Linked DNA regions of Sediminicoccus sp. KRV36. The protein of the gene in region 2 interacts with the protein of the main gene of each other region in a pairwise test. Links are inferred from orthologs where the notes say so. Each region holds a gene or a part of one and is shown on either strand. Other genes may lie near its edges.

The links.
Region 1: the proteins of dprA (region 2) and recA interact in binary tests that used the Bacillus subtilis proteins (3 or more experiments, as listed by UniProt). The link is inferred for Sediminicoccus sp. KRV36 from one-to-one orthologs.

Annotation. Positions count from the first base shown.
Region 1 is NZ_CP085081.1:1,861,911-1,873,413, reverse strand. Bases 8,415-11,389 are described here. They hold recA (recombinase RecA), read right to left. Parts: upstream 10,434-11,389; coding sequence 9,396-10,433; downstream 8,415-9,395. Other genes in these bases: LHU95_RS08510 (ATP-binding protein), read right to left, coding at 10,542-11,389; LHU95_RS08520 (amidase), read right to left, coding at 8,415-9,341. In the rest of the region: signal peptide peptidase SppA, read left to right, coding at 1-154; ihfB (integration host factor subunit beta), read left to right, coding at 224-526; LHU95_RS08560 (LapA family protein), read left to right, coding at 523-810; pyrF (orotidine-5'-phosphate decarboxylase), read left to right, coding at 826-1,539; LHU95_RS08550 (phosphoribosylanthranilate isomerase), read left to right, coding at 1,536-2,198; trpB (tryptophan synthase subunit beta), read left to right, coding at 2,233-3,474; trpA (tryptophan synthase subunit alpha), read left to right, coding at 3,471-4,286; LHU95_RS08535 (hypothetical protein), read left to right, coding at 4,588-5,064; alaS (alanine--tRNA ligase), read right to left, coding at 5,054-7,696; LHU95_RS08525 (AtzH-like domain-containing protein), read right to left, coding at 7,780-8,178; more of LHU95_RS08520, read right to left, coding at 8,175-8,414; more of LHU95_RS08510, read right to left, coding at 11,390-11,503. UniProt on the Bacillus subtilis protein: Multifunctional protein involved in homologous recombination, DNA repair and competence.
Region 2 is NZ_CP085081.1:3,666,654-3,678,181, reverse strand. What follows is about bases 5,836-8,835. They hold dprA (DNA-processing protein DprA), read right to left. Parts: upstream 7,867-8,835; coding sequence 6,805-7,866; downstream 5,836-6,804. Other genes in these bases: pyrC (dihydroorotase), read right to left, coding at 8,477-8,835; plsY (glycerol-3-phosphate 1-O-acyltransferase PlsY), read right to left, coding at 7,866-8,480; topA (type I DNA topoisomerase), read right to left, coding at 5,836-6,781. Also shown: LHU95_RS17355 (PleD family two-component system response regulator), read left to right, coding at 1-1,212; rpmG (50S ribosomal protein L33), read right to left, coding at 1,305-1,472; rnr (ribonuclease R), read right to left, coding at 1,576-3,909; more of topA, read right to left, coding at 4,046-5,835; more of pyrC, read right to left, coding at 8,836-9,748; LHU95_RS17320 (GNAT family N-acetyltransferase), read right to left, coding at 9,745-10,194; LHU95_RS17315 (aspartate carbamoyltransferase catalytic subunit), read right to left, coding at 10,191-11,144; Holliday junction resolvase RuvX, read right to left, coding at 11,141-11,528. UniProt on the Bacillus subtilis protein: Protein that helps load RecA onto ssDNA during transformation. Binds cooperatively to circular ssDNA, is able to bridge different segments of DNA. Favors the loading of RecA onto SsbA- or SsbB-coated ssDNA and formation of RecA-DNA filaments.

The DNA.
Region 1 (11,503 bases), 1.8 Mb from region 2 along the record:
GCATGGCCTGCCGGCCGATCTGCGCCTGCGGGACCTCGATCCCCGCGGCACGGCCGAGCGCGTTTTCTCCATGGCCTCGATCCGCCTCTGGGAGGGCGGGGTGGCCGTGCTCCGCGCCCAGGGCTGGTGGCCGGGGCAGCTTCTTCCGCGGTGAGATTTCACTCAAGACTTGCAAAAATGCGCAACTCGGCATGCTATGGCCGGGCAAAGCGATGAGGGCTCCATGACCAAAAGCGAATTGATCGCGCATCTCGCCATGCAGCACCCTCATCTGCGCCTGCCGGATATCGAATTGGTGGTCGGCACCATCTTCGAGGAGGTCAGCGCCGCCCTCGCCCGCGGAGACCGGGTGGAGCTGCGCGGCTTCGGCGCCTTCACCACCCGCAAGCGGGACCCGCGCCAGGGCCGCAATCCCCGCACGGGTGAGGCGGTGGCCGTCGCCGGCAAGGGCATGCCGCATTTCCGCCCCGGCAAGGAGTTGCGCGCCCGGGTCAATGGCGGCCAGGACCCCGGCGAGGGCGGGTGATCGCCTATCTCCTGCCCGCAATTTTCGCGGCGGCTCTCGCGGCTTTCGCCCTGGCCAATCCAAACCCCGTCATCATCACCTTCTGGCCCGAGGGATGGGTGGCGGAATTGCCGCTCTGGCAAGCCATCCTGGGCCCCTGTCTCGTTGCCTTCCTGGGTGGCGCGCTGACCGTCTGGCTCGCGCATCTGCCGGACAAGCGCAGTGCGGCGCAGCTGCGCCAGGCCGCCGCCCTGCTTGACGCCGAACTCGCCAGCCGCGATCCCAGGCCCGCCAAGCCGCGCTGAGGATGTATTCGAGTCATGCTGCACCGCCCCACCGGACCTGAAGGCCGGCTGATCGTCGCCCTGGATACGCCGGGGCTGGCGCGCGCCGAGGCGCTGGCCGGGCTTGTCGCGCCCGCCGCCGGGCTGGTGAAGCTCGGCCTGGAACTGTTCTGTGCGGCCGGGCCCCCTGCCCTGGCGCGGCTCGCGCCCCATGCGCCGGTGTTTCTCGACCTCAAGCTGCATGACATTCCAAATACGGTGGCCGGCGCGGTGGCTTCGCTGGCACCGCTGGGCGCCGCCATGCTCACGCTGCATGCGGGTGGCGGACCCGCCATGATCACGGCGGCACGCCGCGCGGCCGAGGCGGCCGGTGCCGCCCGGCCCATCCTGCTGGCCGTCACGGTGCTCACCAGCATGGATGCCGAGCAGCTGGGCGCGGTGGGGGTCGCGGGCGGCCCGGCGCAACAGGTGCTGCGGCTGGCGCGCATGGCCATGGATGCCGGCGCCGATGGCCTCGTCTGCTCGCCGCGCGAGGTGGCGCTGATCCGTGACGCGCTGGGCGATGCGCCGCTGCTGGTGGTGCCCGGCATTCGCCCGGCGGGAAGCGCCGCCGGCGACCAGGCGCGCATCGCGACACCCGAGGATGCGGTGGCGGCGGGGGCCGACTGGATCGTCGTCGGCCGCCCCATCACCGAGGCCGCGGACCCTGCCGCCGCCGCCGCCGCCATCGCGGCCAGCCTGCGGAGATGAGCATCGAGGTCAAGATTTGCGGCGTGAACTCGGCCGAGGCGCTGCGCTGGGCGGCCGATGCCGGGGCGGATTTCGTGGGCTTCGTCTTCTTCCCCGCCTCGCCCCGCGCGGTCACGCCTGCGCAATCCGGCGCCATTTCTGCCAGCCTGGCCGGCGGCCCACGGCGCGTCGGGCTGTTCGTGGACCCGGATGATGCGCTGCTGGAAGCCGCCCTCGCCACCACCGCCCTCGATGTGATCCAGCTGCATGGGGAGGAGACGCCTGGGCGCGTCGCCGCCATTCGCGCGCGCTTCGGGGTGCCGGTCATGAAGGCCATCGGCATCGCGACCGAGGCCGATCTCGCGCAGATCGCCCCCTTCGCCGAAGTGGCGGACCGGCTGTTGCTGGATGCCAAGCCGCCGCCCGATGCCGTGCTGCCGGGCGGCAATGCGGCCCCCTTCGAATGGCGGCTGGCCCGCCTGGCCCGGATCAACCGGCCCTGGCTGCTGGCGGGCGGGCTGACGCCGGCCAATGTGGCCGAGGCCATCGCGGCCAGCGGCGCGCCCGGGGTGGATGTCTCCTCCGGGGTGGAGCGGGCGCGCGGCGTGAAGGATGCGGGGCTGATCCACGCCTTCATCGCGGCCAGCAGGGGTTGGGAAAAGCCGCGCGCTTCTATATGAGAATGGGCCAACGCCAGACCCCGGGAATGCCCAGTTGAACCAGCTCCTCAAGCCCAATACCTACAAGAGCGGCCCTGATTCCGCCGGCCGCTTCGGCGGCTTTGGCGGCCGCTACGTCGCCGAGACGCTGATGCCGCTGATCCTCGAGGTTGAGGCCGCCTACGCCAAGGCCAAGGCGGACCCTGCCTTTGATGCCGAATGGCGCCGGCTGCTGAAGGATTATGTGGGCCGCCCCAGCCCGCTCTGGTTCGCCGAGCGCATCACCGAGCATTGCAGGGCGAAGGCGGAGCCCGGCCACGGGGCGAAGGTCTATTTCAAGCGCGATGAGCTGAACCACACCGGCGCGCACAAGATCAACGCCGTGCTGGGGCAGATCCTGCTCGCCCGCCGCATGGGCAAGAAGCGCATCATCGCCGAGACGGGTGCGGGCCAGCATGGTGTCGCCACCGCCACCGCCTGCGCGCTGTTCAACCTGCCCTGCACCGTCTTCATGGGCGCCACCGACGTCGAGCGGCAGCAGCCCAATGTGTTCCGCATGAAGCTGCTCGGCGCCGAGGTCATCGCCGTCACCAGCGGCGCCGCCACGCTCAAGGATGCGATGAATGAGGCGCTGCGCCACTGGGTCGCGAATGTCGAGGACACCTATTACTGCATCGGCACCGTGGCCGGCCCGCACCCCTATCCGATGATGGTGCGCGACTTCCAATCCGTGATCGGCGAAGAGACGCGCGTGCAGATGCAGGAGGCCGAGGGCCGCCTGCCGGATGTGCTGGTGGCCGCCATCGGCGGCGGCTCCAACGCGATGGGGTTGTTCTATCCGTTCCTGGATGACCCCTCCGTTCGCATGCTGGGCGTCGAGGCCGGTGGCCATGGCGTGGACACGCCGGAGCATGCGGCAAGCCTGACAGGCGGCCGCCCCGGCGTACTGCATGGCAACCGTACCTATCTGCTGCAGGATGAGAATGGCCAGATCCTGGAAGGCCACTCGATCAGCGCGGGGCTCGACTATCCGGGCGTCGGCCCCGAGCATTCCTGGCTGCATGAGCTCGGCCGCGTCGAATACGTGAACGCGACGGATAACGAGGCGCTGGATGCCTTTCAATTGTGCTCCAAGCTGGAGGGCATCATCCCCGCCCTCGAACCGGCGCATGCGCTGGCTCATGTGCTGAAGGTCGCCCCCACCCTGCCCGCCGAGACGCTGATCGTGATGAACATGTGCGGCCGTGGCGACAAGGACATCTTCACCGTGGCTGGCCATCTGGGCGTCAAGCTGTGAGCCGGATCCCCGCCAAATTCGCGGCACTCAAGGCAGCGGGGCGCGGCGCGCTGATCACCTATCAGCAGGCCTATGATCCCGACCCCGCCACGTCGCTGGCAATCATCCGCGGCCTGCCTGGCGCGGGTGCCGACCTCATCGAGGTCGGGATGCCGTTTACCGACCCGATGGCGGATGGCCCCTCCATCCAGCTGGCCGCGCAGCGGGCGCTCAAGGCCGGCGCCACCCTCGCCGGCGTCTTGGCGCTGGTGCGGGATTTCCGCACGGGGGACGACACCACCCCGATCGTTCTGATGGGCTACTACAACCCCATCCTGTCCTATGGCGTGGACCGCTTTTGCACCGATGCCGCCGCCAGCGGCGTGGATGGCCTCATCGTCGTGGACGTGCCGCCGGAGGAAGCCCATGAGATCGAGCCCCAGGCCAGGGCCGCCGGCCTCGATCTGATCCGGCTGGTGGCGCCGACCACAGATGACGCGCGGCTGCCGCGCGTTCTCGAGGCGACCAGCGGCTTTGTCTATCACGTTGCCATCACGGGCATCACCGGCACACGCAGCGCCAGTGCGGCGTCGCTGGAATTGGCGATCCCGCGCATCCGCCGGCACACGGCGCTGCCCATCGCCATCGGCTTCGGCATTCGGACCCCAGCCCAGGCGGCTGAGGCCGCCGCGCTGGCCGATGGCGCCGTGGTTGGCACCGCCCTGGTGGATACCCTCGCCAAGTCGCTGGACGAGCAGGGCCGCGCCAAGCCCGACAGCGTACGCAAGGTGCTGGACCAGGTCCGCGAATTGGCCGACGCCGTCCGCGGCTGAACAGGGCAAGGCGCGGCGGCGCTGAGGAAGTGCCCTACGCGGAAAGGCTCCAAGACTCATCCGGATCGAACGTGGGTCTGGCGAGCGAAATACCGGACCAACGGTCGGGACAGTCGGCCATGCGGCAAACGCGGTGCTCTCAATGCATAGCGTCACGCCGGAGGCGCATATGCCGTCGCTGACTGTGACGGCACCATTCATGCCGTCGACGGGGCGGCCACTACGGTCAGCGCTCTTACGTCTGTCCCGTAACCGCCCGAAGGGCACTTGAATCAGGAAAGCGCATCACCGAAAAAACATGATGCGCGCGATGCTTGACTCGATGGTTACCGACCACTTTCTGGCTAGTCCCGAAGTGCGGGCACAGGCGGATGCATTGGTGCGCGATCGCCGGTTAACTTTATTGACCACTCATGTGCAACGCGATCAGGTCGGCCAAACTCCAGACGAAGCAAAGCGCGCCGGCCTTCTTGCTGTTCAGCAACGGTTGACGCCCATTGCAACCCACGGACTGGTTTGGGATATCTCAAACTGGGACGAAGGATACTGGGGCAGTCCCGAGGCAGGAGAACGAACTGTTGCGCTTGCCGGCAACTCACCAAAGCACATGGCAGACGCCCTAATAGCAGTAACCGCCGAAGCAAACTCGGACGTTTTAGTTACCGATGACGCCCGCCTGCGAAAGCGCGCAGAGAGGCTCAATTTCGCCAAGCCCATTTGGAGTTTCGATCAACTGGCCCAGTGGATCGCCTCCGAAAGCGAGATAGCTACGCCGTAGCCAGCGCAATCTTGACCGCGGCGAGCGCTTCCTCGGCCTTATCCGCATCCGGTCCGCCCGCCTGGGCCATCTCGGGCCGGCCACCGCCGCCCTTGCCGCCCACGGCGGCCGAGGCCGCGCGCACCAGCATCACCGCATCGGCGCGGCCCTTGGCCACCTCGCCCACGCCGACCACGATGCTGGCCTTGCCCTCGGCCGTCGAGACCAGCGCGACCACATCCGCCGCACCGCCCTTGAGGATGGCCTCGGCCAGGCCCTTGAGTTCCTTGCCCGGCATGTCGCCCAGATGGCGCAAGGCGAGGCGCAGCCCGGCGACGGTTTCCACCTCGATGCCAGCCGTCGCCATCTTCTTGCGCGTCTCGGTCAGGTCCCGCTCCAGCTGGCGGCGATCCTCCACCAGCGCCAGCACGCGGGCCGGCAGATCGGTCGGGTTGACCTTCAAGGCGGCGGCCGTCTCGCGCAGCAGGCGGGATTCCGCCTCCATGGCGGCATAGGCGGTGGCCCCCGTGATCGCCTCAATGCGGCGTACGCCAGCCGCGACGGCGCCTTCCGAGACCAGGCGAAACATGCCGATATCGCCGGTGCGCCGCACATGCGTGCCGCCGCAGAGTTCGATAGAGTAGTGGCCCTTGCGGTCCACCGCCGCGGGGTCATGCCCCATGGCGACGACGCGGACTTCCTCGCCGTATTTCTCGCCGAACAGCGCCATGGCGCCTTCGGCCACAGCGGCATCGGGCGTCATCAGCCGGGTGGTGACTTCGGCATTCTCGCGGATGCGCGCATTCACCTCGGCCTCGACCCAGGCGAGGTCCTCGGCGCCGATCGGCGTGGGCTGGGAGACGTCAAAGCGCAGGCGATCGGGCGCAACCAGTGAGCCCTTCTGCGCGACATGCGTGCCCAGGCGCCGGCGCAGCGCCTCATGCAGCAAATGCGTGGCCGAGTGGTGCGCGCGGATGGCGCCACGCCGCGTCGGGTCCACCTCGGCGATCACCGCCTGGCCGACGGTGACATCGCCGCTTTCCACCTTGCCGATATGCACGAAAAGATCGCCCAGCTTCTTCTGCGTGTCGCGGATGCGGATCACCGCATCGCCCACGCGGATCACGCCGGCATCGCCCTGCTGGCCGCCACTTTCGCCGTAGAAGGGCGTCTGGTTCAGGATGATCGAGACATCGCGGCCCTGGGCGACGCTATTGACCGAACCGCCATCGGCGATGATGGCGGCGATGGTGCCCTCGGCGCGCTCGGTCGAATAGCCGAGGAACTCCGTGGCGCCGAGCTTCTCCTTCACGTCGAACCAGAGCGTCTCGGTCGCGGCCTCGCCACTGCCGGCCCAGGCGGCGCGGGCGCGCTTCTTCTGCTCGGTCATGGCGACATCGAAGCCCGCCACATCCACCTGGCGGCCCTCGGCGCGCAGCGCGTCCTGCGTGAGATCGAGCGGGAAGCCGTAGGTGTCGTAGAGGCGGAAGGCGACGTCACCCGGCAGCGCCTCGCCGGTGCCAAGCTTGGCCTTCTCGGCCTCCAGCAAGCCAAGACCGCGATCCAGCAGCGTGCGGAAACGCGTCTCCTCCAGCTTGAAGGTCTCGGTGATGAGGGAGGCGGCGCGGCTGAGTTCGGGATAGGCGGCGGCCATCTGCCGCTCCAGGGCCGGGAACAGGCGATGCAGCAGCGGGTCCACGGCGCCCATCATGTGCGCGTGGCGCATGGCGCGGCGCAGGATGCGGCGCAGCACATAGCCGCGGCCCTCATTCGAGGGCAGCACGCCATCGGCCATCAGGAAGGCGCCGGCGCGAAGGTGATCCGCCACCACGCGATGGCTGGCGCGGAATTCGCCATCCGGTTCCTGCCCGGTCAGATGGGCGGATTCGAGGATGATGGCGCGGAAGGTATCGGTGTCGTAATTGTCGTGCTTGCCCTGGAGGATGGCGGCGAAGCGCTCCAGCCCCATGCCGGTGTCGATCGAGGGGCGGGGCAGCGGGTTCCGGGTGCCCTTGGGCTCCTCCAGATACTGCATGAAGACCAGGTTCCAGATCTCGATGAAGCGGTCCCCATCCTGATCGGCGCTGCCGGGCGGGCCGCCGAAGATCTTGTCGCCATGGTCGAAGAAGATTTCCGAGCAGGGGCCGCAGGGGCCGGTGTCACCCATGCGCCAGAAGTTATCATCGGTGTCGATCCGGATGATGCGGTCCTCGGGCAGCCCCGCAATCTTCTTCCAGAAGCCCGCCGCCTGCTCATCCTCGGAATAGACCGTCACCAGAAGGCGGTCCTTCGGCAGGGCGAAATCCTTGGTGATCAGGTTCCAGGCGTGTTCGATCGCCTGCTCCTTGAAGTAGTCGCCAAAGGAGAAATTCCCCAGCATTTCGAAGAAGGTATGGTGGCGGGCGGTGTAGCCGACATTGTCCAGGTCATTGTGCTTGCCGCCGGCGCGCACGCATTTCTGCGCGGTGGTGGCGGTCACATAGTCGCGCTTCTCCTGGCCGATGAAGGTGTTCTTGAACTGCACCATGCCGGAATTGGCGAACATGAGGGTCGGATCATTGCGCGGGACAAGCGGGCTGCTCTCCACCACGCGGTGGCCGTTGCGCGCGAAATAACCCAGGAAGGTCGCGCGGATATCGTTGCTGCTGCTCATGAAGGGGCGCCCAAAAACTCTGTGGGCGTGGAATTACCCCGCCATGCCGGCAGCCTCAATAGCAGGGGCTCAATAGCGGGGGCTCAATAGGCTGGCGTGGCCTCCGTCACCGAGACATGCGCCGAGACCACCTTCCAGCCCAGATCCGGGAAGCGCACCCAGGTCTGCGTCTGCCGCGCCGGCAGATCACCACGGCCGCGCATTTTGAAGATGAGGTTCACCACCGCCATATCCCGGCCAAGTGTGAGGATATCGAGGCGCAGGCGCTCCAGCTTGATGCCGGGGCCAGGCGGGCGCGCCACGCGATGGGCGTGGATCTGATCAAAGCCATAGCCGTTTTCGTGGATAGCGAGGCGGCGCGTATGCGGTGAGTTCCAGAAGGTGTCGTCCAGCACCTCCACATTCTTCGTGATCAGCGCCTCCTCGTAACGTTCGAATTTCTGACGGACTTCCTCGACGATTTCGGGGATGTTCGGGGTCATGCATGAGCCTCCAGGGCCAGGGCGGTTCGAATGAGGAGCGCATCGGCCCCGCGCGCGCCGATGAGCGAGAGGCCAACCGGCCGCCCATCCACCAGGGCACCCGGGATGCTGATCTGCGGATGGCCGGCCAGGCCGCCTTGCGCGCAAAGACACAGGATCTGGTCCCGCAGCGGCGTCAGCGCGCCCAGCGGCAGCCCGGCCCGGGGTGCCGGGAAGGGTGTGGTGGGCATGGCGAGCACGGTGCCTGGCGGCAGCAGGAAGCGCATGCGCCCGCGCACCTCACGCCGCATCAGCTCCGCCCAGCCGCGATCCGCCTCGCTGGACATGATGCCCATGACGAGGGCCTTGGCCACGCTGAACGCAAAGCGCGGATTGTCGCGCTCCACCCATTCGCGGAATGTCTCCCAGGCTTCGACCGGTTGCAGCACGCGCTGGGCGCGGCCCCAGACAGAAAGGCCGGGTGGGGCCATCACCTCGAACCGCGCATCGGGGATGAGGGCCTTGAGCCGGCGCACCATCGGCTCCAGCGCCGCGGCCGTCGCGGGTTCGGCGAAGCCGAAGGCATCGCTTGCGATGATCAGGCGTGTGGGCAGGGCTTCCGGAATCGCCTCGCCCAGCAGCACTTCGGAGACGCGGGCGAAGGTCGCCGCATCGCGGGCAAACCAGCCGGTGGTGTCGCAGCTTGGTGCCTGGGGCAGCATGCCGGTCAGGTCCAGCCGCCCATGGGTGGGGCGAATGCCGTAAAGCCCGCAGAAGCTGGCCGGCACGCGGACGGAGCCGCCGGTATCGGTGCCCAGCGCCGTGTCGCAAAGCCCCTGCGCCACGGCACTGGCCGAGCCGGAGGAGGAGCCGCCAGGCACATGGCCCGGGGCCGCCGGGTTCAGCGGCGTTCCCTCAAAGGCATTCTCGCCCAGGATGCCGAGCGAGACCTCATCGGTGATGGTCTTGCCCATGAGCGTGGCCCCGGCATCGAGCAGCGTCTGCACCGCCCAGGAGTGCCGGGTGGGCAGGGGGTTCTGCCGCGCCCAATCGGGGTTGCCGCCGCCGGTCGGCTGGCCGGCGATGTCGAACAGGTCCTTGGCGGCGAAGCTCAGGCCCGAGAGGGGGCCAGCGGCCCTCCCCTCGATCCGCACGGAAATGCCAGGGACGAAGGGGGAAGTCATGCGGCGCGCTCCAACGAATCAGGCGCGCAGCTTGGCTGTGCCTGGGCCGGCTGGCTACTCCTCCTCGGCCGGCGCATCACTGTCGGGCGCCACCATCATGGCGCTGGCGACAACGGTGGCCTGACCGCGGATGCGCTTCTCGATGCTGTCGGCCATCGCGGGATTGTCGCGCAGATACTGCTTCGCGTTTTCCCGACCCTGGCCGATGCGCTGGCCGTCGCAGCTGAACCAGGCGCCGGATTTCTCCACGACACCCGCCTTCACGCCGAGATCCACCAGCTCACCCACCTTGCTGATGCCCTCGCCATACATGATGTCGAACTCCACCTGCCGGAACGGCGGCGCCATCTTGTTCTTCACCACCTTCACGCGGGTCTGGTTGCCGGTGGTTTCCTCGCGGTCCTTGATCGCGCCGATACGGCGGATTTCGAGCCGGCAGGAGGCGTAGAATTTCAGCGCATTGCCGCCCGTGGTGGTCTCGGGGTTGCCGAACATCACGCCGATCTTGAGGCGAATCTGGTTCAGGAAGATCAGCAGCGTGTTGGAACGGCTGACCGTGCCCGTCAGCTTGCGCAAAGCCTGGGACATGAGGCGCGCATGCAGGCCGACATGGGTATCCCCCATCTCGCCCTCCAGCTCGGCCTTGGGCACCAGGGCCGCCACGCTGTCCACCACCAGCACGTCAATCGCGCCGGAGCGGACCAGCGTATCGGCGATTTCCAGCGCCTGCTCGCCGCCATCGGGCTGGCTGATCAGCAGGTTCTCGACATCCACGCCCAGCTTGCGGGCATAGCCGGGGTCCAGCGCGTGCTCGGCGTCAATGAAGGCGCAGGTGCCGCCCTTCTTCTGAGCCTCAGCGATGGCATGCAGCGCCAGCGTGGTCTTACCCGAGGATTCCGGGCCGTAGATCTCCACGATGCGCCCCTTGGGGAGCCCGCCAATGCCAAGCGCCAGATCCAGCCCCAGGGAGCCGGTGGAGATCACCTCGATCCCCTCCATGGCGCTCTTGCTGCCCATCCGCATGATCGAGCCCTTGCCGAAAGCCCGCTCGATCTGGCTCAGCGCGGCGTCAAGCGCCTTCCCTTTTTCCATCCTGGAGATTCCTTACAACCCATGGCGGTATGACCCGGCCAGATTACACGCAAAACAGAAAGCCCCAAACCGCCCTTGGCCCGAAACTTCGCCCGCGCTGATGTTCTATTAATGTTCTTTTTTGAACCGCGCCGCAAGAGGGATGAAAGCGCCAGCCACCGCCATTTTCAGCGCATCCGGCGTGTAGGGCTTGGCCAGGAAGCGAAAACCCTCGGCCGCCAGATCCGAATCCACCACCGCCGCCGCGTAGCCCGAGAGCAGGAGAATCGGGACCTCCGGCAGGATGGCGCGCGCCGCCCGGGCCAGGGCCAGCCCGTCCATGCCGGGCATCGCCACGTCGGTCGCGATCATGCAGGGGCGCAGGCCGGCTTGCAGCTGCTCCAGCGCCTCCTCGCCATCCAGGGCCGAGACCACCTCGAACCCGGCCTGTTGCAGGCAAAGCCCGGCCACCCGCAGCAGCGAGGGCTCATCATCCACCAGCAGGATCGGCCCGACCGGCGTGGCGAGCGGGATGGGCTGCGGGATGGGCAGCACCTCGGCCGGCCCCTCATGGCGCGGCAGCAGGACGCGGAAGGTGGTGCCGTGGCCCGGCTTGCTCTCCACCTCCATCTGCCCGCCCAGCTGGCCGATGATGCCCTGCACCGTGGCCAGGCCGAGGCCCGTCCCGCCCTGCTCCAGCTTGGTGGTAAAGAAGGGCTCGAAAATCCGTGGCAGCACCTCGGGCGGGATGCCGGGGCCGTTATCCGTGACCTCGACCATCGCATAGCGCCCCGCTGGCAGGGCCAGGCTGTCCAGCACCAGCCGCCGCCCCGTGGTGATGCGCAACACCCCCACCCCCTTCATCGCATCCCGCGCATTGACGACGAGGTTCATCAGCACTTGGTCCCATTGCGAGGGATCCACGCGAATGCGCCGGGCGGGCTCCTGCAGATCGAGCGATATCTCAATGCGTGCGCCCAGCAGGCGCGGCAGCATGCCGGCCAGTTGCCGGATGGAATCGTTCAGGTCCAGCACGCGCGGCGCCATCACCTGCTGGCGCGCGAAGGCCAGCAATTGCCGGACCAGGGCCG
Region 2 (11,528 bases):
GATGTCATGATGCCGGGCATGGATGGCTATCAAGTGTGCACGGCGCTCAAGGCCGATGCACGCACCCAGCACATCCCCGTGGTCATGGTGACGGCCCTGACCGACAGCACGGAGCGAGTCCGCGGCCTGGAAGTCGGCGCCGATGACTTTCTCTCGAAGCCGGTGGATGACGCGACACTGTTTGCCCGCCTGCGCGCCCTGCTGCGCGTGAAGCAGGTGCAGGATGCCTGGCGCCTGCGCGCCGAGACGGCCCGCGATCTGGGCCTGGAAAGCGCGCCCGAGCCGCTGGTCTCGGTCGCTGGGGCGCGAGCCCTGGTGATGGCCGACAACCCCGACGAAGTGGCCGTGGTCCGTGCCGCGCTGGAGGCCGATGGCCTGAAGCTCACCGCCGTCGCTTCCATCGAGGAAGCGCAGAAGCTGCTCGGCAAGGGCGATTTCGACCTGGCCCTGCTGGCGCTGCCGCCCGATGCGACGGAGGTGCTGCGCCTGGCCTCCCGCCTGCGCGCCCAGAACAACACGCGGGACCTGCCGCTGCTGCTGTTGGCCGATACGGCGCAAAAGACCCAGGTGCTGCGTGGCTTCGACCTCGGCGCCAATGATCACGCCTTCCGCCCGCTCGACCCCAATGAGCTGCGCGCCCGCGCCCGCAACCAGATCCGCCGCAAGCGCTATCAGGAACGCCTGCGGGCCGAGCTGGACCGCTCGCTGGAAATGGCCGTCACGGACCAGCTGACGGGCCTGCGCAACCGCCGCTATGTGCGCCGGCACCTCGATGGGCTGCTGCGGACCGAGGAAGCGGCTGTTCTGCTGGTGGATATTGATAAGTTCAAATCCATCAACGACACGCATGGCCACAATATCGGCGATGCCGCCCTGCGCGATGTGGCCGAGCGCCTGCGCATCCAGCTGCGTGCCGCCGACGTCGTGGCGCGATATGGCGGGGAGGAATTCCTGGCCGTGCTGACCGGCGCGCCCAGCGCCTATGCGCTGATCGTGGCGGACCGCCTGCGGGAGGCCATCGCGGCGGAGCCGGTGCGGGTGGGCGAATTGGTGGTGCCCATCACCATCAGTATTGGCGTCGCCGTGGGCGGACCTGGCGTCCCGGCGGAACAACTCATCGGCTCGGCCGATGAGGCGCTGTACCGGGCCAAGCGTGACGGCCGCAACCGCGCCTATCTGGCGGATCCTGAGCTGGACAAATCAGCGCACTGACCGGCGCGTGATCACGACGAAAAAGGCGGCTGCCCCGGGGCAGCCGCCTTTTTCATGTCACAGCGGCAGGCCCTGAGGCCCGCGCCCGATGCCTACTTGATCTTGCCTTCGCGATACACGACGTGCTTGCGCACCTTCGGATCGTACTTCTTGAGTTCGAGCTTGCCGGTCGCCGTGCGGGTGTTCTTCTTGGTGACGTAGAAGTGGCCCGTATCGGCGCTGCTGATCAGCTTGATGAGGATCGTGTTGGCCTTGGCCATGGTCTTGTCTTTGCTCTGTTCTACGTGGTGCTGGGCATGAGGCAGCCGGACCGGGGACCGGTGCTGCAAGGGAGAGGGGGTTCTACCGCCCCCGCCCAGGACGTCAACCCTTTCGTTTGCGCGTGCCGCGCATGCGGGCCGGCGCGCCGCCCATCAGCAGTTCGAAGACCAGGCTGCCGGTCTGGGCATTGGCCTCGCGCAGCCGGGCTTCCACCTCATCGGCCAGGCGGATCACCTGGCGCGATTGGCGGCCCACCACGCTGCGCTTGTCCTCCGAGACGATCCAGTGATCCTGCGGCAGCGCCTTCATCGGCACGAAGCCCGAGGCGCCCGTCTCGGTCAGGGTGACGAAGACGCCAAAGGCATGGATGCCCGAGACTCGGGCGGCGAAGGTGGCGCCCACGCGATCCGCCAGATAGGCGGCGAGGTAGCGGTCCACCGCATCCCGCTCGGCGGCGGCGGCGCGGCGCTCGGTGGCGGTGATGTGCTCGCCGGTTTCGGGGAAGCGGGCGGTTTCCGGCTCGGAGAGCCCATCCTTGCCGAGCTTCAGCCCGCGGATCAGCGCCCGATGCACCAGCAGGTCGGCATAGCGGCGAATGGGCGAGGTGAAATGAGCGTAGCGCGGCAGCGCCAGGCCGAAATGGCCGATATTGTCGGGCTCATAGGCCGCCTGGGATTGGCTGCGCAGCACCGTCTCATTCACCATCCGCGCTTCGGGCGTGTCCTTCACCTTATCGAGCAGGGTCTGGAAGTCGCGCGGCTGAAGCTGGCCCACGGGGTTCAGCGAAAGCCCGAGCGTGCCGAGGAACTCCTTCAGGGAGTTGTATTTCTCCTCCGAGGGCGGCGCATGGATGCGGTACATGCAAGGCTGGCCGAGCCGCTCCAGCTCCTCCGCCGCGCAGACATTGGCGGCGACCATGAACTCCTCGATGAGGCGATGGCTGTCCAGGCGCGGGCGGGGAATGACGGCGGTGACATTGCCCTCGGCATCCAGCATGACGCGGCGCTCAGGCAGGTCGAGGTCCAGCGTGCCGCGCCGCTCGCGCGCGCTCAGCAGGGCGCGGAAGGCGGCGTAGAGGCGGGTGATGTGGCCTTCGGGGACGCCCGCCAATTCCTCGCCCGCATCGAGCAGGGCCTGGATCTGCTCATAGGTGGTGCGCGCGAAGCTGCGCATGAGGCCGCGGCCGAATTTGTGGTGCGTCTTGGTGCCGCTGGCGTCGAAATGCATCTCGACGAACAGGCAGCCGCGCTCCTCCAGGGGCTTCAGGCTGCACCAGCCATTGGACAGCGCCTCGGGCAGCATGGGCACGACGCGGTCGGGGAAATAGACCGAATTGCCGCGGGCCCAGGCATCCCGGTCCAGCGCCGAATTGGGCGTCACGTAATGCGCCACATCCGCGATGGCGACGGTGATCTTCCAGCCATCACCATCGGGTTCGGCGTAAACCGCATCGTCGAAATCCCGCGCATCTTCGCCGTCAATCGTGATCAGCGGCGTGGCGCGCAAATCCGTCCGCTTGCCGAGTGGCGTGGCTTCGGCGCGCTCGGCCTGGTCCTCGGCTTCGGCGGTAAACAGCTCCGGAATGCCATGGGCGTGGATGCAGATCAGCGAAACCGAGCGCGGTTCGCCCAGCCGGCCCAGGCGCTCCACGATGCGCGCAGGGCGCAGGCCGAAGCCGGTGGAGGGCAGGGCTTCGGCCAGCACGATCTCGCCGCCATGGGCGCCGCCCGCCTCGCCGGGGGGGACCGTCCATTCGGCCTTTTGGCGCCGGTCGGTCGGGATGATGCGGCCATCCTGGAAGACGCCCAGGATGCGGCGGCGGTCTTCCACGGCGCCGAGGCGCTTCAGGGTGCGGCCCTCAAATTTCTCGCCGGTGATGTGGCGCAGCTTGGCCAGGACGCGCTCACCGGCGGCCAGCGCGGTCTGGCCGCGCCGTTCGGGGTGCATGTAGATGACGGGCCGGCCTTCGCCCTCCCAGGCGACGGGGCGGGCGATGGGGTCGCCATCGGGGTCGGTGCCGAAGATTTCCACCACGGCGGTTTCGGGCAGTCGGGTGGGTGCGGCTGCGCGGGGTTCGGCTGGCGCTTCCTCCGGCGGCCTGGGGATGCGCCCGCGGGCGGGGGGGCCGTTGCGGTCGGGCGGCGTGCCGCGATCTGTCCTGGTGAAGGCGCGCGCCGGGGCGGCAGGCTTGAACCGCGCGCCGGGGATCACATTGGCGGGTGGGGCGGCCACCGGCACAGGCGCGCCCGCGGCCTCGCCCGCGAAGGTCCGCTTGCCCACGGGCATGGCGCTGCCCTCGAATTTCATCTCGGAGAGCAGCTGGCGCAAAGCGGGCCGCTGCTCGGTGTGCAGGCCGAAATGCCGGGCGATCTCACTCTTGCCGACGCGGCCGCCCATGCTGATCAGGAACAGCTTGAGGTCGGCCTTGCTGGGCATGGGTGCCCCCTTGGGCGCCGTCTTGACCTTGGCCCGGCCGGATTTTTGCGGCGGGGGGCTGGGCTCCCCCTCACGCCGCTTCGCGTTGGATTTGCGTGCCTTGTGCCCCTTGGCCGGCGGCCCGCTGCGGGGCATCTCAGCCGGCCGCCTTCTTCTTGGCGGCGGCTGTCTTTACAGCGGAGGTCTTCGCGGCAGGCTTCTTGGCGGCTGCCTTCTTGGCCGGGGCCTTTTTCGGCGCCGCCTTCTTCGCCGCGGGCTTCTTGACCGGCGCCTTCTTGACCGGCGCCGCCACGGCCTCGGCCTTCTTGGGGGCGGCCTTCTTCGCCGGGGCCTTCTTGCCGCCGCGGCCCTTCAGCGGCGGCAATTCCTTGCCCTTTTCGGCGAGGATGGCGATGCCCTCTTCCAGCGTTACCGCCTCCATCTCCGTCCCGCGCGGCAAATTCGCCACGCGTGTCCCGTGCATCAGGTAAGGGCCAAAACGCCCGCGCCGCACCTCGACGATGCCGCCCTTCGGATGGTCACCCAGGGTGATCCCGCGCGGCTTGGCATCGGCCATCAGCGCCATGGCGCGGTTCAGGCCGATGGTCAGCGGGTCATCATCCCGGTCCAGGGATTTGCTGAGGGCACCCATCTTCAGATAAGGCCCGAAACGGCCGAGATTGGAGGAAATTTCCTCCCCCGTCTCCGGATGCAGCCCCACGATGCGCGGCATGGAGAGCAGCGCCAGCGCCGATTCCAGCGTCATCACCTCGGGGTCCATCCCGCGCGAGAGGCTGGCGCGGCGGGGCTTGGTGGGCTTGCCCTTGGCGTCCACGCCGCCCTCGCCCAGCTGGGCATAGATGCCATAGGGGCCGCGCCGCAGCGTGACCTCCAGCCCGCTGACCGGATCAGCGCCCAGGATGCGCACGCCATCGGCCAGGACGCCGCCGCCCTCGCCCTCGGCACCGGGCACCGCGAGCGGGCGGGTATAGCGGCATTCCGGATAGTTGGAGCAGCCGATGAAGGCGCCGGTGCGCCCCAGCCGCAGCCCGATCCGCCCCGAGGAGCAGGAGGGGCAGGAACGCGGGTCCCCCCCATCGGCGCGCTTGGGGAAGAAATGCGCGCCCAGTTCCGAATCCAGACGGTCAATGACGTCGCTGATCTTGAGATCCTTGGTGGCGTCCACCGCACCCCGGAAATCATTCCAGAAGGCGTGCATCACGGCCCGCCATTCGGCGCGCCCGCCGGAAATATCATCCAGCTGTTCCTCAAGCCCGGCGGTGAAGCCCGTATCCACATAGCGTTCGAAAAAGGCGACGAGAAAGGCGCTGACGAGGCGGCCGCGGTCCTCGGGCGTGAAGCGGCGCTTGTCCAGCTTCACATATTCGCGGTCCTGCAGCACCTGCAGGATGCTGGCATAGGTGGAGGGGCGCCCGATGCCGAGCTCCTCCATCTTCTTCACCAGCGACGCCTCGGAATAGCGCGGCGGCGGCTGGGTGAAATGCTGCGTGGCCTCGACCGATTGCCGCTTTACCGGGTCCTTTTCGCGCATGGGCGGCAGGATGCGGCTATCCTCATCGGCGTCATCCGCCGCGTCATCCGTATCCTCGCGGTAGAGCTTGAGGAAGCCATCAAAGGCGATGACGCTGCCGGTGGCGCGCAGCTTGGTCTTGCCGGTGGGCTCCACCAGTTCGACGGCGGTCTGGTCCAGCTCGGCCGATTGCATCTGGGAGGCGACAGCGCGCTTCCAGATCAACTCATACAGCTTGCGCTGCTGGTCACTCAGGTAGCGCGCGACAGAGTCGGGCGTGCGGCTGACATCGGTGGGGCGGATCGCCTCATGCGCTTCCTGCGCGTTCTTGGCGCGGCTGGAATATTCGCGCGGGGCGCCGGGGAGGTACTCCTCGCCGAATTCCTTCTTGATGTGGCCGCGCAGCTCCTGGATGGCCTCGCGCGCCATCTGCACGCCATCGGTCCGCATATAGGTGATGAGGCCGACGGTCTCGCCGCCAATGGCCACACCCTCATACAGCCCCTGCGCCGTGCGCATCGTGGCCTGGGCACCGAAGCCGAGTTTGCGGCTGGCTTCCTGCTGCAGCGTGCTGGTCTGGAAGGGGGCGGGCGGGTTGCGCTTGACGCGCTTCTTCTCGACCGAGCCCACGCTGAATGGCGCGGCCTCCACGGCGGATTTCGCCGCCAGGGCGAGCGCTTCGTTGAACAGATCGAACTGATCGAGCTTCTTGCCTTCGTGATGCGTCAGCCGGGCCGAGAAGGGGATGCCGGCGGGCGTCTGAAACCGCCCCTGCACCGTCCAGTATTCCCGGGCGATGAAGGCTTCGATCTCGCTCTCGCGCTCGCAGATCAGCCGCAGGGCGACGGACTGCACGCGGCCGGCCGATTTGCTGCCCGGCAGCTTGCGCCACAGCACGGGCGAGAGGGTGAAGCCCACCAGGTAATCGAGCGCCCGGCGCGCGAGATAGGCCTCGATCAGCGGCATATCCAGCTGGCGCGGATGGGCCATGGCATATTGCACGGCGCGCTTGGTGATCTCGTTGAAGGTGATGCGCTGGACATGCACGCCCTTCAGCGCGCCGGCCTTTTCCAGCATGTCCTTCACATGCCAGGAAATCGCCTCGCCCTCACGATCCGGGTCAGTGGCCAGGTAAAGGCGCTTGGCGCCACGCAGGGCGGAGCTGATGGCGCGCATCTGCTTTTGGCCGCGCTCATCCGCCTCCCAATCCATGGCGAAATCTTCTTCGGGGCGGACCGAGCCATCCTTGGGCGGCAGGTCCCGCACATGGCCGAAGGAGGCGAGGACGCGGAAATCCCCGCCGAGGTATTTCTCGATGGTCTTTGCCTTGGCGGGGCTTTCGACGACGACGATATCCGTCACTTTGGGTCCTTCGCGGCCTGCAATCAGGCCAGTGCCACCCGGTTCCCGGGCAGGGTTTCGATGCGCCCTGCCAATTCCAATTCAAGCAATATGGCCGAGAGCTCTGCTGGGGATAGCTGGCAGCGACGACCCAACTCGTCAACCGGTATCGGGGTTGCACCTATCATTTCAATCACTTGTGCCGCCCCACCCGAAGCCGGAGGGGCATCTTCCATGGCTTCCACCGGAATTTCGGGCAATTCGGCGAGGCGCAGGATGGGCAGGGCAGCGGGTGCCTCGGGCAGGAATTGCAGCACATCCTCGGCCGTTTCCGTGAGCCGTGCGCCGCGCCGGATGAGGTCATTCGAGCCACGCGAGCGGGGGTCCAGCGGGCTGCCGGGCACGGCGAACAACTCCCGCCCGGCCTCGGCCGCCAGGCGCGCGGTGATGAGCGTGCCGGATTGCAGGGCCGCCTCGATCACCACCACCCCCAGCGAAAGCCCGGCGACGATCCGGTTGCGGCGCGGGAAGTGGCGGGCGAGGGGGGCGGTGCCCAGCGGCGCCTCGCTCAACACCAGCCCGCCCTCGGCGATGATGCGGGCCTGGAGAGCGGCATTTTCGCGCGGGTAGGGCCGGTCCAGCCCGCCGGCGATGGCGGCGATGGTGCTGCCGGAGCGCAGCGCGCCCGCATGGGCGGCGGCGTCAATGCCGCGCGCCAGGCCGGAGATCACGCAGATGTCGCGCACCGCCAGCGCATCCGCCAGATCCTCGGCAAAGCGGCGGGCCGTTCCGCTGGCATTGCGCGCCCCCACCAGCCCCACGCCGCGCTGGCGCAGGGGAGCGAGGCTGCCCTGCGCGGCCAGGACCAGCGGCGCATCCTCGATCAGCGCGAGCAAGGGTGGATAATCCGGCTCGCCCAGGAAGATCAGCCGGGCGTCCATGGCAGCCAGCGCGGCCATTTCGCGCTCGGCCGCCTCACGCGGGAAGGCGCGCGGCCCCAAGGCGGCCAGTGCCGCTTCCGCGCTGCCATGCCGCGCCAGAAGCTTGCGATGCAAGGCCGGCCCGACGCCCTCGGTCCGGGCGAGGCGCAGCCGTGCCAGGGACATTATTTGCCATTGCCTGAGTCACCGGCGCCGATGCGCGGCTCGGTGCCCGTGCGCAGCCGCTGGATATTCGCCTCGTGCCGGATGGTGACGTAGAGCGCCACGACCGCGACTGCCACGGCGGCGTCCATCCGCAGCACGAGGAAGCCCGTCACGGCCGCCGCCGCCATGGCCGCCAGCGCACCGACGGAGGAGATGCGCGAGGCCGCGGCGCCCACGACCCAGCCGGCCGCCGCCGCCACGAAGACGCCCCAGCCAAGGCCCAGGAAGACGCCCAGCGCCGTGGCAACCCCCTTGCCGCCCTTGCCGCCGAGCCACGGCGGATGGCAATGGCCGAGCACGGCGGCAAGGGCCGCCATGGGCGCATGCCCCGGCCCGAACAGCGTGGTGACGAGCCAGACCGCCAGTACGCCCTTGCCGAAATCCAGCAGCAGCGTGGCCGCCGCCAGCCATTTCTTGCCCGTGCGCAGCACATTGGTTGCGCCGATATTGCCCGAGCCGATGGCGCGGATATCCCCCAGGCCAGCCGCGCGGGTCAGCAGCAGGCCGAAGGGAATGGAGCCCAGCAGCCCCGCCAGCAGGGCCGCCAGCCCGCCCGCCAGAATGCCGTCGCTCATCCGAAGACCCTCTGCCCGGATTTGAAGGTCGCCATGACCTTGCCTTCCAGGGCGCGGCCATCGAAGGGCGAGTTCTGCGCCTTGCCGGGAAGCTGGCCGGCCTTCACCTGCCAGGCGCGATCCGGCCAGAACAGGCAGAGATCGGCCGGCGCACCCACCGCCAGGCGGCCGGATTCGAGGCCCAGCAGCGCGGCCGGGCGATGCGTCATCAGCCCCAGCGCCGCCAGCAGCGGCAACTGCCCGCCATGCACCTGCGCCAGCGTGACACCCAGCAGCGTGGCGAGGCCCACGCCGCCCGCCTCGGCCTGGGCGAAGGGCAGGCGCTTGTCATCCGCGTCGCGCGGCTGGTGATCGGAGGCGATGGCGTCAATCGTCCCATCCGCCAGGGCCGCCACCACAGCCAGCCGATCCGCCTCGCGCCGCAAGGGCGGGCTGAGCTTGGCGTAGGAGCGGAAATCGCCGATGGCCGTTTCGTTCAGGTCGAAATAGGGGGGCGCCGTGTCGCAGGTGACGCGCAGGCCCTCGGCCTTCGCGGCGCGGATCAGCTCGAGCGCCGCCGCCGTGCTGACATGGCCGAAATGAACATGGCCGCCGGTCAGGCGGGCCAGGGCCACATCGCGCGCCACCATGATGGCCTCGGCCGCGGCGGGAATGCCGGGCAGGCCGAGGCGCGTGGCCAGCTCGCCCTCGGTGGCCGAGCCTGTGCCGGCCAGCGACGGGTCCTCGGGGTGCTGCACGACCATGGCGCCGAAAGCGCGCGCATAGGACAGTGCCAGGCGCATCATCCGCGAGGAGCCGATGGCCTTGCTGCCATCGGAAAATCCGGCGGCACCCGCTTCCCGCAGCAGGCCGTATTCGGAGAGGTCCTTGCCGGCGCAATGCCGGGTGGCGGCGGCATAGGGCAGCAGGGTCAGGCTGCCCGTCGCCTCGCCGCGCCGGATGATGAATTCGATCAGCGCCGGATCATCCAGCGTGGGCTCGGTATCGGGCAGGATGGCGAGGGTGGTGATGCCGCCCGCCGCCGCCGCCTGGGCCGCGCTGGCGATGGTCTCGCGGTGCTCGGCGCCGGGTTCGCCGATGCTGGCGCGCATGTCCACGAGGCCGGGGCAGAGGCAGGCGCCCTGCGCGTCAAAGCTCTCGGCGCCCTCGGCCGGGGCGCCGGTCAGGCTCACGATGCGGCCATTGTCCAGCAGGAGCGCGCCGGGGGCGTCCAGCCCGGTCGCGGGGTCGAGCAGGCGCGCATTGGTGATGAGGAGAGGGCGGGTCACAGGCGTTTCTCCATGATGACCGCATGGCGCCCGGATTTCTCCTCGCGCCGGAGCTCGACAAAGCCGAGCCGGGTGTAGAGGGCGATGTTTTCGGTCATTTTTTCATTCGTGTAGAGCCAGAGGCAGGGCTGGCCGCGCCGGCGGGCCTCGGCCTCGGCAAAGGCGATCATGGCACGGCCATGGCCCTGGCCACGGGCGGCTTCCGCCACGGCGATATTGTCGAGCAGGAGGCCTTCGGGCGTGTCCTCCAGCACCAGCAGGCCGGCCATTTGGCCATCCTGCTCCAGCACCCAGGCCTGGCCTGCGGCGATGCGGGCCGCATAGTCATCCACCATGGGCAGCGGCTCAATGCCGATCAGCGGCACGTAATGGGCGTAGGCCGCGCGGACCATGGCGCGAATCGCGGGGGCTTCCCCGGGCCGCGCCAGGCGCAGCGGCGGATTCACGCGTTCCGCCGCAGGTCGCGGGACAGGATGTCCAGCACGGCCATGCGGACGGCGACCCCCATCTCCACCTGCTCGCCGATCACGCTGCGGTCGGGGTCATCGGCCACGGCGCTGTCAATCTCGATGCCGCGATTCATCGGGCCCGGATGCATCACGATGGAGTCGGGCTTGGTGTAGGCCAGCTTGGCGGCATCCAGCCCGTAGAAGCGGAAGAATTCGCGCGGGGAGGGAACGAGGCCCGCATTCATCCGTTCACGCTGCAGGCGCAGCATCATCACCACATCCGCACCGGCCAGGCCGCTGCGCATGTCGTGATGGACTTCCACGCCGAGACGCGCGCATTCGGCCGGAATCAGCGTCGGCGGGCCGACCACGCGCAAGCTGGCCCCCATCGCCGAGAGCAGATGGATATTGCTGCGCGCCACGCGCGAATGCAGCACATCGCCGCAAATGGCGACGACCAGCCCTTCCAGCCTTCCCTTCCGGCGGCGGATGGTCAGCGCATCCAGCAGCGCCTGGGTCGGGTGCTCATGCGTGCCATCGCCGGCATTGATGACGGCCGCATCCACCTTCTGCGCCAGCAAAGCGGGCGCGCCCGATTGCGCGTGGCGGATCACCAGCAGATCCGTGTGCATGGCGTTCAGCGTGGCGGCGGTGTCGAGCAGGGTTTCGCCCTTGTTCACGCTGCTGGTGGAGACCGACATGTTGACGATATCGGCGCCCAGCCGCTTGCCGGCGAGTTCGAAGCTGGTGCGGGTGCGGGTGCTGTCCTCGAAGAACAGGTTGATCAGCGTGCGGCCGCGCAGCAGGTCCCGCTGCGTCTTGCCCTGGCGGTTGAGCAGGGCGTAGCTCTCGGCCAGGTCCAGCAGGGCGGAGATATGCGGCGGTTCCAGCCCCTCGATGGCGAGGAGATGCCCGGTGGGCAGGATGGGGTAGGTGAATCCGCTCATAAGTCGTTCATGTAGCGCGATGGGCGGGGCGCGTCCAAGCGGGGGGCCGTGGCATCCAGTGCGGCCTGGAGCATATAGGCCGCCGCGGCTGCATCCACCTGGGCCGCGCGGCGCTTTCGGGTCATGTCCGCCTCCGCGATCATCATGCGGTTCACGGCGGCGCTGGACAGGCGCTCATCCCACATGGCGCAGGGCAGGCCGGCCGAATCGCTGAGGGCCAGCGCCCAATCCCCCGCCGCCTGCGCCGCCGGGCCGCGCGTGCCATCCATGGAGAGCGGCAACCCCACCACTAGCCCGCCAACCCCCTGCTTGTCGGCGATGGCGCGGATTTCGGCGGCATTGGCCAGCAGCTTGCCCCGCTTCAGGTTGCCATAGGGGCTGGCC